Regions from separate parts of the Streptomyces desertarenae genome, predicted to be linked through region 3. Evidence: riboswitches for the same ligand, from Rfam matches in the RefSeq annotation. Region 3 holds a riboswitch; each other region holds the start of a gene.
What was found. Region 3 has a riboswitch for cobalamin ahead of ACFSJS_RS09840 ((2Fe-2S) ferredoxin domain-containing protein). Riboswitches for the same ligand answer to the same signal wherever they lie in the genome.

Region 1 (3,263 bases), on a different contig from region 3:
CGCGCTCGGCTCCACCCCGGCCGCGGCGGCCTGCATGGCCTGGGCGCGGCCGATCTCGGCGCCGTCGCGCGTGACGAAGGAGTTCAGCGACATGTTCTGGGCCTTGAACGGCGCCACCTTCACGCCCCGGCGGGCCAGCCAGCGGCAGATCCCCGCCGTGACCACGCTCTTGCCCGCATCCGAGGTCGTCCCCGCCACCAGCAGGCCGCCGCCCGCCGCGACGCCTCCCGCACCAGCCGCCGTGGAATCCGTCACCGGTCCCTCCTCCGGGCCGCCGCACGGGCGGCCCTCCGCTCCCGCAGCGCACCGGCACCGGCGCACAGCACCAGCGCCAGAGCGCTCACCCGGCGCGACAACCGCACCGTGCGCTCGATGTCGGCCACGCGCACCGGGCGACCGGAGGGGTTCAGCACCGGGCGGTGCTCGACGCGGCCGCCGTACGACAGCGTCCCGCCCAGCCGTACGCCCAGCGCGCCCGCGAACGCCGCCTCCACCACACCGGCGTTGGGGCTGGGGTGGCGGCGGGCGTCCGCGCGCCAGGCCTCCAGCGCGCCGCGGGGGTCCGGGCCGGCGAGGACGGCCAGCAGCGCGGTCAGCCGGGCGCCGGGCCACCCGGCGGCGTCGTCCAGGCGGGCGGAGGCCCAGCCGAAGCGCAGGTGGCGCGGCGAGCGGTGGCCGACCATCGCGTCCAGGGTGTTGACGGCCCGGAAGCCGGCCAGTCCGGGCACGCCCGCGGCCGCCCCCCACACCAGGGCGCCCACCACGGCGTCGGAGGTGTTCTCGGCGACGGACTCCACCACCGCGCGGGCGATGCCGTCGGCGTCCAGTGCCTGGGGATCCCGGCCGCACAGGTGCGGCAGCCGGGCGCGCGCGGCCCCGACGTCGCCGGCCTCCAGGGCGGCGGCGATCGTGCGGGCCTCGCGGGCCAGGCTGCTGCCGCCGGTCACCGACCAGGCGGCGGCGGCCGTCAGCGCGGTGCGGGCGGCGGGGGAGCGGCGCACGGCGCGGTCCAGCGCCGCCGCGGCCGCCGCGGTCCCGCCCGCGCACACGGCGGCGTACAGGGCGCCCGCGCCGCGGTGGTCGCGCCACAGCAGCCGCTCGGCGGCCGCGGCGGCACGCCCGAAGGCGGCGACGGGGTGGCCGCGGCGCGGGTCGCCGGCGACGAGGTCGATCAGGTGTCCCAGCACCGCTCCGCAGGCGTAGGCGCAGGCCGCGCCGGACGCGGCCGGGGCGGCAGGGGACGCGGCGGGATCCGCGGGAGCGGTCGCCGTGCGGTGGGCACGCATCGCGTCAGCGGGCCGTCACGCCTCGTGCTGACCTGTGCGCGGGGGGAAGCGGCGGTGCGGACGCGGGCAGGGTGCCGTGCATGGCGGTATGTCCTCACTCAGGGTCCTCGCCCTGGCTCGACGTGACCGGCGGTGAGAGTCTCCTGGCTCCCGGATCGGCGCTTCCCCCGGCCTTCCAGCCCGATGTGCGGGCCGTGACGCTGGGTGGGGGAGCGCTCCCCGGTGACAGTGGCGGGACCGCGCCGGATTCGCACCGGCTTCCTCTCCTGCCGCCGTTGGGCAACGGGAAGTCCACCACGCCCGGGAGGGCGCGTCAACTCGGCCGTGACCTGCGGCGGCGCACTGTGCGGAAGCGCACACGGGCCCGCCGCGCGCGGCGGACGCCCACCGGTGCGCGGCGCGGGGCGTCCGCCCGGAACACCGAGCGGGCGCCCGGCGCGGTGTGCCGGACGCCCGCTCGGCTCTCGTGCCGGGGGTACTGGCGGCCGGCCGTCCCGCCGCCGGGGCGCCGGTGGCGGGACGGACGGCCGGCTCAGGCCGCGATGATGTAGATGCCGTAGGCCACGGCCGCCGCGCACAGGGCGTAGCAGGCGTAGGAGCCGAGGCGGGCCGGGGAGGCGGGGCCGCCCTTCCCGCGTCCGCCGGCCGAGCCGACGATGCCGAGGGTGAACATGCCCACCAGGCCGACCGTCATCACGAGGCTGACCCCGAAGACCTGGCCGAGAGCGGCCCAGTCGATGTCCATGGTGCTTCTTCCTTCGTGTCTGCGACCCGTGCGGAGACCGCGTGGGTGCGGGGGATCGGGTTCCCGGGAGGGGCAGGGCGCGGAGCGGCGCCTCAGGAGGCGGAGACGGCGGTCTTCCCGCTCCGGGCGGCGGCCTCGGCCTCCTCCAGGGCGGCGGCGGTCGGCGGCGGGGCGACGGCCTGCAGGGCGGCGGTGACCACGCCCGCCTCCTCGGCGGTGTCCGCCTCGACGTCGTTGACGTTGGTGTGGTCCACCGGCTCGCGGCGGGAGGCGAACCAGATGGCGGCGATGGCGGCCACGGCCAGGACCGCGACCGTGGTGACGCCCCAGTCGCCCTGGGTGGCCAGCAGGGCGGAGCCCGCGGCGACCAGGCCGGCGGCCGGGAGCGTCAGGCCCCAGGCGGCGACCATGCGGCCCGCGGTGCTCCAGCGCACCGCACCGCCCTTGCGGCCCAGGCCGCAGCCCATGATCGAGCCGGAGCAGACCTGGGTGGTGGAGAGGGCGAAGCCCAGGTGGGAGGAGGCCAGGATGGTGACGGCCGAGCTGGTCTGCGCGGCGAAGCCCTGCGCCGGACGGATGTCGGTGAGGCCCTTGCCCATGGTGCGGATGATGCGCCAGCCGCCCAGGTAGGTGCCCAGCGCGATGGCGATGCCCGCGGAGGCGATGACCCACAGCGGCGGGTCGGCGTCGGCGCCGAGCGCGCCGCCCGAGATCAGGGCCAGGGTGATGACGCCCATCGTCTTCTGGGCGTCGTTGGTGCCGTGGGCGAGGGAGACCAGGGCGGCCGAGGCGATCTGCCCGGCCCGGTAGCCCTTGGCGACCTCCTGCTCGTCGCTGCTCCGGCTGAGCCGGTAGGTGAGGCGGGTGGCGAGCATCGCGGCGACGCCGGCGACCAGGGGGGCGACCACGGCCGGGATCAGGACCTTCATCACGACCGCGTCGAAGGAGACGGCGCCGACGCCGACCGAGGCGATGGTCGCGCCGATCAGGCCGCCCATGAGGGCGTGCGAGGAGCTGGAGGGAAGTCCGGCCAGCCAGGTCAGCAGGTTCCAGATGATGGCGCCGACCAGCCCCGCGAAGATCACCGCCGGTTCGATGCCGGAGTCCTCGTTGATGAGGCCCTTGGAAATGGTCGCGGCGACCTCGACCGACACGAAGGCGCCGACGAGGTTGAGGACCGCCGACATCGCCACCGCCGTCTTGGGCCTGAGAGCCCCGGTGGAAATGGTGGT
Region 2 (3,263 bases), on a different contig from region 3:
CTGGTCCCGGCGGCGATCATGTCGATCGCGGCGGCCAACCTGTTCACCCGCAACATCTACAAGGAGTTCGTCAGACCGGGCGCCACGCCCGCGCAGGAGACCCAGGTCTCCAAGGTCACCTCCCTGCTGGTCAAGGTCGGCGCGCTGGTCTTCGTCCTGGGCATGGACAAGACCGTGGCGATCAACTTCCAGCTGCTGGGCGGCATCTGGATCCTGCAGACCTTCCCCGCGATCGTGGGCGGTCTGTTCACCCGGTGGTTCCACCGCTGGGCGCTGCTCGCCGGCTGGGCGGTCGGCATGGCCTACGGCACGGCGGTGGCCTACAACACCTCCAGCCCCACCCAGCAGCACTTCGCCAGCAGCTCACAGACCATCCCGCTCATCGGCGAGATCGGCTACATCGGCCTGACGGCGTTCGTGCTCAACCTGGCGGTCACGGTCGTGATGACCCTGGTCCTGCGCGCGGTGAAGGCCCCCGAGGGCCTCGACAGCACCACCGCGGGCGACTACACCGCGGACGCCGGCGACCCGGGCGTCCAGAAGGAACTGCCCCCGCCCACGGTGGACGCCCGGCACTGAGGCGCCCCGCCGCACCCCCGCACCCCCGCACCCCGCCGACGGGGAGTCCCCGCGCCGCCGGCGGGGTGCCGCATGAGGGCCGCCGGGGAGGCGGAGGGCGGTCGGGCAGCCGGACGCGGGCGCCTCCGCGGTGCGCGGCGGGGAGTACGCGCGGACCGCCCGGACCCCTGGGCCACCCGGCCCGCCTTCGCCCCCGGCGGTGGACCGGGCCTCCGCCCGCCGCTCCCAGCGGATCCCCGGGGACTCCCACCCGGGGAGGACGGCGGCACGCGGCCCCGCCGCCCGGCGCCGCCGGGTGCGGCGTTCCTGCGAGCCATCGACGGAGTCCTTGCGCCCGCCACCGGGTACGAAGTGCGCCGCGCCTGAACCGCGCGGCGGAGGTCCCCCCCCCGCCTCCCCGCCGACCGCGGCGCCCGGGGGGCGCCGGGCGGTTCCCGCACCGTCCGCCGTTTCCGCCCTCTACGGGGCCGCAGGGGCACCACGACACAACATGTTGGGGTGCTGGCTCGATACGGCACAAGATGTATGCTCATCCCGCTGTCGCCGCAGGGGAATCCGGTGGGAATCCGGAGCTGTCCCGCAACGGTGTGCGGCGGGCTGCCCCTGTGCCGTCTGCACGGGCCGGCCGCCCGCCACAAGTCCGAGGACCTGCCGACGGTGTCCAGTCACGTCCGGGCCCCGTGGGTTGGGCCGGCGGACGCGCGCGGTCACGCCCCGATCCGGACGGGCATGCCCGTCCGCCCGTCGTGCCCGCCTCCCCGCGGGGCCGCAGGCCCACGAGGGAGAGCACCGAGTTGACCATCTCAGCAGCGGAGCCCGTCTCGGCCCCCGCACCGGAGGACGACGACCGCTCCGGTACCGCCTTGCTGCGCACCCTGACCGACCTCGCCGCCGATCTGCCCGCCACCGACCCGGGCCGGGTCGCCGCCGCCGCGCTGCGCGGCCGCAGTCCCGGCTCCGGCGCGGGGGAACTGCGGTCCCTGGCCACCGAGGCAGCGGCCGGCCTCATCGCCGAGGAGCCCGAGTACTCGCGGCTCGCGGCCCGGCTGCTGGTCCGGGCGATCCGCGAGGAGGCCGCCGGACAGGGCGCGGTGTCCTTCTCCGCGTCGGTGGCGGTCGGCCGGCGCGAGGGGCTGATCGCCGACCGCACGGCCGGGTTCGTCGCCGAGCACGCCGAACGGCTCGACGCGCTGGCGGAGCGGGCCGCGGCGGACGGCGCCGACGACCGCTTCGGCTACTTCGGGCTGCGCACCCTCCACTCCCGCTACCTGCTGCGCCACCCGGCGACCCGGCGGGTGATCGAGACCCCGCAGCACTTCCTGCTGCGGGTGGCCTGCGGCCTGGCCGCCGACTCCTCCGAGGAGGCGCTGGAGGAGGTCGCCGGGTTCCACCGGCTCACCAGCACGCTGTCCTACCTGCCCTCCTCCCCCACCCTGTTCAACTCCGGCACCCGGCACCCCCAGATGTCGTCCTGCTACCTGCTGGACTCCCCCCGGGACGAGCTGGACTCGCTCTACGAGCGCTACCACCAGGTCGCGCGGCTGTCGAAGCACGCCGGCGGCATCGGGCTGTCGTTCTCGCGGATCCGCGCGCGGGGTTCGCTGATCCGCGGCACCAACGGGCACTCCGGCGGCATCGTGCCGTTCCTGCGGACCCTGGACGCCTCGGTCGCGGCCGTCAACCAGGGCGGCCGGCGCAAGGGGGCGGCCTGCGTCTACCTGGAGACCTGGCACGCGGACGTCGAGGAGTTCCTCGAACTGCGCGACAGCACCGGCGAGGACGCCCGCCGCACCCACAACCTGAACATCGCCCACTGGATCCCCGACGAGTTCATGCGCCGGGTCGAGGCGGACGCCGACTGGTCGCTGTTCTCCCCCTCGGACGTCCCCGAGTTGGTGGACCTGTGGGGCGAGGCGTTCGACACCGCCTACCGCCGCGCCGAGGCCGCCGGGTCGGCGGTGCGGACGGTCCCGGCCCGCACCCTCTACGCACGGATGATGCGCACCCTGGCCCAGACCGGCAACGGCTGGATGACCTTCAAGGACACCGCCAACCGCACGGCCAACCAGACCGCCGAGCCGGGCAGCGTCGTCCACTCCTCCAACCTCTGCACCGAGATCCTGGAGGTCACCGACGACGGCGAGACCGCGGTGTGCAACCTGGGCTCGGTCAACCTCGCCGCTCACCTGCGCGAGGACGGGGGGCGCCCCGGCGGGGCGGTCGACTGGGAGCGGCTGGACGCCACCGTCCGCACCGCCGTGCTCTTCCTGGACCGCGTGGTCGACGTCAACTACTACCCCACCGAGCAGGCCGCCGCGTCCAACTCCCGCTGGCGGCCGGTCGGTCTGGGCCTGATGGGCCTCCAGGACGTGTTCTTCCGGCTGCGGCTGCCCTTCGACTCGCCCGGGGCGCGGCGGCTGTCCACCCGGATCTCCGAGCGCATCATGCTCGCCGCCTACGAGGCCTCGGCGGACCTGGCCGAGCGGTACGGCCCCCACCCCGCCTGGGAGAGCACGCGCGCCGCCCGCGGCGTCCTCCACCCCGACCACTACCCGGACGCGAGGACCGCCTGGCCCGAGCGCTGGGCGGCGCTGCGCGAGCGGATCGCCGGCACCGGACTGCGCAACGCGCTGCTGCTGGCCGTCGCGCCGACCGCGACGATCGCCTCGATCGCGGGCGTCTAC
Region 3 (3,263 bases):
CGATGACGTTCATGATCGTGGCCTCGCCGTGCGCGGTGGTGCTGTCCACGATGCCACCGCTGCTGGCGGCCATCGCGAACGCCGGCCGCCACGGCGTACTGGCCAAGTCCGCGGTCGCCATGGAACGCCTCGGGCAGGTCGACACGGTCGCCCTCGACAAGACCGGCACCCTCACCGAGGGCACCCCGCGCGTCGCCGAGCTGCGCCCCCTGCCGGACAGCGGGCTGACCGACGACGGCCTGCTGGCCCTGGCGGCCGCGGCCGAGCACCGTAGCGAGCACCCGCTGGCCCGCGCCGTGACCGGTGCCGCCCGCGAACGCCGCCTCACCGTCGCCGACGCGACCGGCTTCGCCTCGGCCCCCGGCCGGGGCGTGAGCGCCACCGTCGACGGCCACACGGTCCAGGTCGGCTCCCCGGCCCGGCTCCTGCCCGCCGGCGCCGACCGGGCCGACTCCCGGGCGCGGCACCTGGTGCGGGACCTGGAGGACGCCGGGCGCACCGCGGTCGTGGTCCTCCGCGACGGGGTCCCGGTCGGCGTCCTGGGCATCGCCGACCGGCTGCGGCCGGACGCCGCCGCCACCGTCGCCGCGCTGACCGAGCTGACCGGGCGCCCGCCGGTGCTGCTGACCGGCGACAACGAGCGCGCCGCGCAGCGCCTGGCCGCGGAGGTCGGCATCACCGACGTCCGCGCCGGCCTCCTCCCCCAGGACAAGGCCGCCGCCGTCCGCGCGTGGGAGCGGCAGGGCCGGAGGGTGATGGTCGTCGGCGACGGCGTCAACGACGCCCCCGCACTGGCGGCCGCGCACTGCGGCGTCGCGATGGGCCGGGCCGGCTCCGACCTCGCCCTGGAGACCGCCGACGCCGTCGTGGTCCGCGACGAACTGGCCACCGTTCCGGCCGTCGTGAGGCTGTCCCGGGCCGCCCGCCGGCTGGTGGTCCAGAACCTCGCCGTCGCCGGGGTGTTCATCGCCGTGCTGGTCGCCTGGGACCTGTTCGGCACCCTGCCGCTGCCGCTCGGCGTCGCCGGGCACGAGGGGTCCACCGTCGTCGTCGCCCTCAACGGCCTGCGCCTGCTGCGCGGGACCGCCTGGCGGAACGCCTCGGCGGCGCGACCGGCGTGACGGGGCGCACCCGCCGCGCCGTTCCCGCGGGGGCGCCCGGCCGCGGGCGGTGACGCCCCCTGGGGCACCGGCCGGGTCCGTCCTTCGCTTGGCACAATATTTCCCCGGGACCGGCACCGGGGACGGGGCGCCCGCGCCGGGTGCCCGCTCCCGGCCGCGGCGCCCGGCCGGGGTGGTGCGTCCGGCCGGGGTGGTGCGTCCGGCCGGGCGCCGCGGGGCGGACCGGTCAGCGCACGGGTGCGGTGTCGCGCGGCGGCGCGTCCGGCCCGGCCCGGCGACTCCGCGGCGCCGGGAAGACGTACAGCTCCAGCACGTCGGGGCAGGGCGCCAGCCCCGGACCGCCGGCCCGGATCCATGCGGCGACGTCCTCGGTCGCGGCGGGGTCGTTGACCAGGCCGAGCCAGACCGGTCGGCCGCCGGCCGCACGGCCGGCGGCGGAGGGCTGCACCACGACCACGTTCGCCCGCTCGCACACGTCCAGGCAGCCGGAGACCCTGACCCGCGTCTCCCGGCGCAGACGCGCGAGCTGCGCGGCGTGGTCGACGCCGGGCACCTTGGAGGTGCCGCAGCAGCAGTCCCGGCACACCGTGACGCGGCACGGCGCCGGCCTCTTCTCGCGTGCTTCCCTGGGCACGACGGCACGCTCCTCTCTTCCGGGGAGATCCGCCCCGGGTCCGTTCGAGGAGGCGACCGCGTGAGTCTCCTGGCTCTCGGGTCGCCGCTCGTCCCGGCCTTCCCGCCCGCCCGGGGGCAGTGGCGTGTCCGGGATCCGCTCGCCGATCACAGTGGCGGGACCGCGCCGGAGTCGCACCGGCTTCCTCGTTCCGCCGTCGCCTGTTCGCCCGCCATCATCGCAGGGACCCCCGCAGGCGGGCGGCCCGCCCCCGGCGCGCCTTTGCGGCTCCGGTGGCGGCGGGGCGTCAGGCGTCGGCGCGGAGCCGGCGGCGGAGGGTGGCGGCGAAGTCCTCGGCGGCCATGAGCTGGGCGCGCAGTTTCTCGCAGCGGGCGTCGGCCACCTTGCGGTAGGTGTCCAGGCGCTCACGCAGGCGGTCCCGTTCGGTGTCCTCCAGCGGTTCCGCGGAGGAGAGCCTGTCGGTGATCGTCAGCAGGTCCCGCATCTCCTCCAGGGAGAAGTCCAGCGGCTTCATCCGGCGGATGACCATCAGGCGGTCCACGTCGGTGGCGGTGTAGAGCCGGAAGCCGCCCTTGGTGCGGGCGGAGGGGACGACGAGGCCGACCTCCTCGTAGTGCCGGATGGTGCGCAGCGACAGACCCGTCCGCTCGGCCACCTCGCCGATCTGCATCCGTCGCTCGTCCGTCACGGTCGCTTCCCCTCTGATGCCCGAACATTTTTCGGGTTCGTGGTGTCCAACCCTACCGCGTGACAAGGATCACAAGCCACCACAGGGGATTCACCTGCGATTTACAGGACAGCGGACGAAATCATCTCTCACGTCAGGGTAGGGTCTATCCAGGGGCGGAACACCGCCCTCCCGAGTCCCGTCGGGCGACGACGCCCGACCGGCGGCCCTCCCGGGCCCGCCGATCCCCTGGTCCGGCCCCCGTCGGGGACGACGGCCGCGGCCCGACCGGCACCCCCGCTCCCGCACGGAGCCGCGCACCCTGCGCGCGCACGCCCGCCGCCTGCGCGCCCGACACGGAAACGGATGCATGTCCGCTGACACCTCCGCGGCCCACCGGCCGCGCCTGCCCCGCCCCGTCTGGCTCTCCTCGGCGAAGGTCTTCCGCACCGAGGTGCTGGCCGGACTGGTCGTCGCCCTGGCCCTGATCCCCGAGGCGATCTCCTTCTCGATCATCGCCGGCGTGGACCCGGCCGTCGGCCTGTTCGCCTCCTTCACCATGGCCGTCACCATCGCGGTCGTCGGCGGCCGGCCGGCGATGATCTCGGCCGCCACCGGGGCGGTCGCCCTGGTGATCGCCCCCCTCAACCGCGAGCACGGCCTCGGTCATCTGGTCGCCGCGGTCATCCTGGGCGGCCTGATGCAGATCGCGCTGGGCGCCCTGGGGGTGGCGAAGCTGATGCGCTTCGTGCCGCGCTCGGTGATGGTCGGCTTCGTCAACGCCCTCGCCGTCCTGATCTTCATGGCCCAGGTGCCCGAGCTGCGGGACGTCCCCTGGGCC

Region 1: linked by a shared signal. The riboswitch ahead of ACFSJS_RS25710 (cobalamin biosynthesis protein) and the one ahead of ACFSJS_RS09840 ((2Fe-2S) ferredoxin domain-containing protein) in region 3 are both predicted to bind cobalamin.
Region 2: linked by a shared signal. The riboswitch ahead of ACFSJS_RS10385 (ribonucleoside-diphosphate reductase subunit alpha) and the one ahead of ACFSJS_RS09840 ((2Fe-2S) ferredoxin domain-containing protein) in region 3 are both predicted to bind cobalamin.

The regions. Positions count from the first base shown of each region.
Region 1 is NZ_JBHUFU010000023.1:39,524-42,786, reverse strand. Features, by position in the region: gene ACFSJS_RS25715 (cobyric acid synthase) at 1-255, opposite strand, end outside; gene ACFSJS_RS25710 (cobalamin biosynthesis protein) at 252-1,286, opposite strand; cobalamin riboswitch at 1,424-1,549, opposite strand; gene ACFSJS_RS25705 (hypothetical protein) at 1,819-2,031, opposite strand; gene ACFSJS_RS25700 (inorganic phosphate transporter) at 2,124-3,263, opposite strand, start outside.
Region 2 is NZ_JBHUFU010000005.1:112,819-116,081, reverse strand. Features, by position in the region: gene mctP (monocarboxylate uptake permease MctP) at 1-579, shown strand, start outside; cobalamin riboswitch at 1,065-1,249, shown strand; gene ACFSJS_RS10385 (ribonucleoside-diphosphate reductase subunit alpha) at 1,374-3,263, shown strand, end outside.
Region 3 is NZ_JBHUFU010000004.1:378,310-381,572, forward strand. Features, by position in the region: gene ACFSJS_RS09835 (heavy metal translocating P-type ATPase) at 1-1,121, shown strand, start outside; gene ACFSJS_RS09840 ((2Fe-2S) ferredoxin domain-containing protein) at 1,348-1,755, opposite strand; cobalamin riboswitch at 1,798-1,984, opposite strand; gene ACFSJS_RS09845 (MerR family transcriptional regulator) at 2,042-2,425, opposite strand; gene ACFSJS_RS09850 (SulP family inorganic anion transporter) at 2,793-3,263, shown strand, end outside.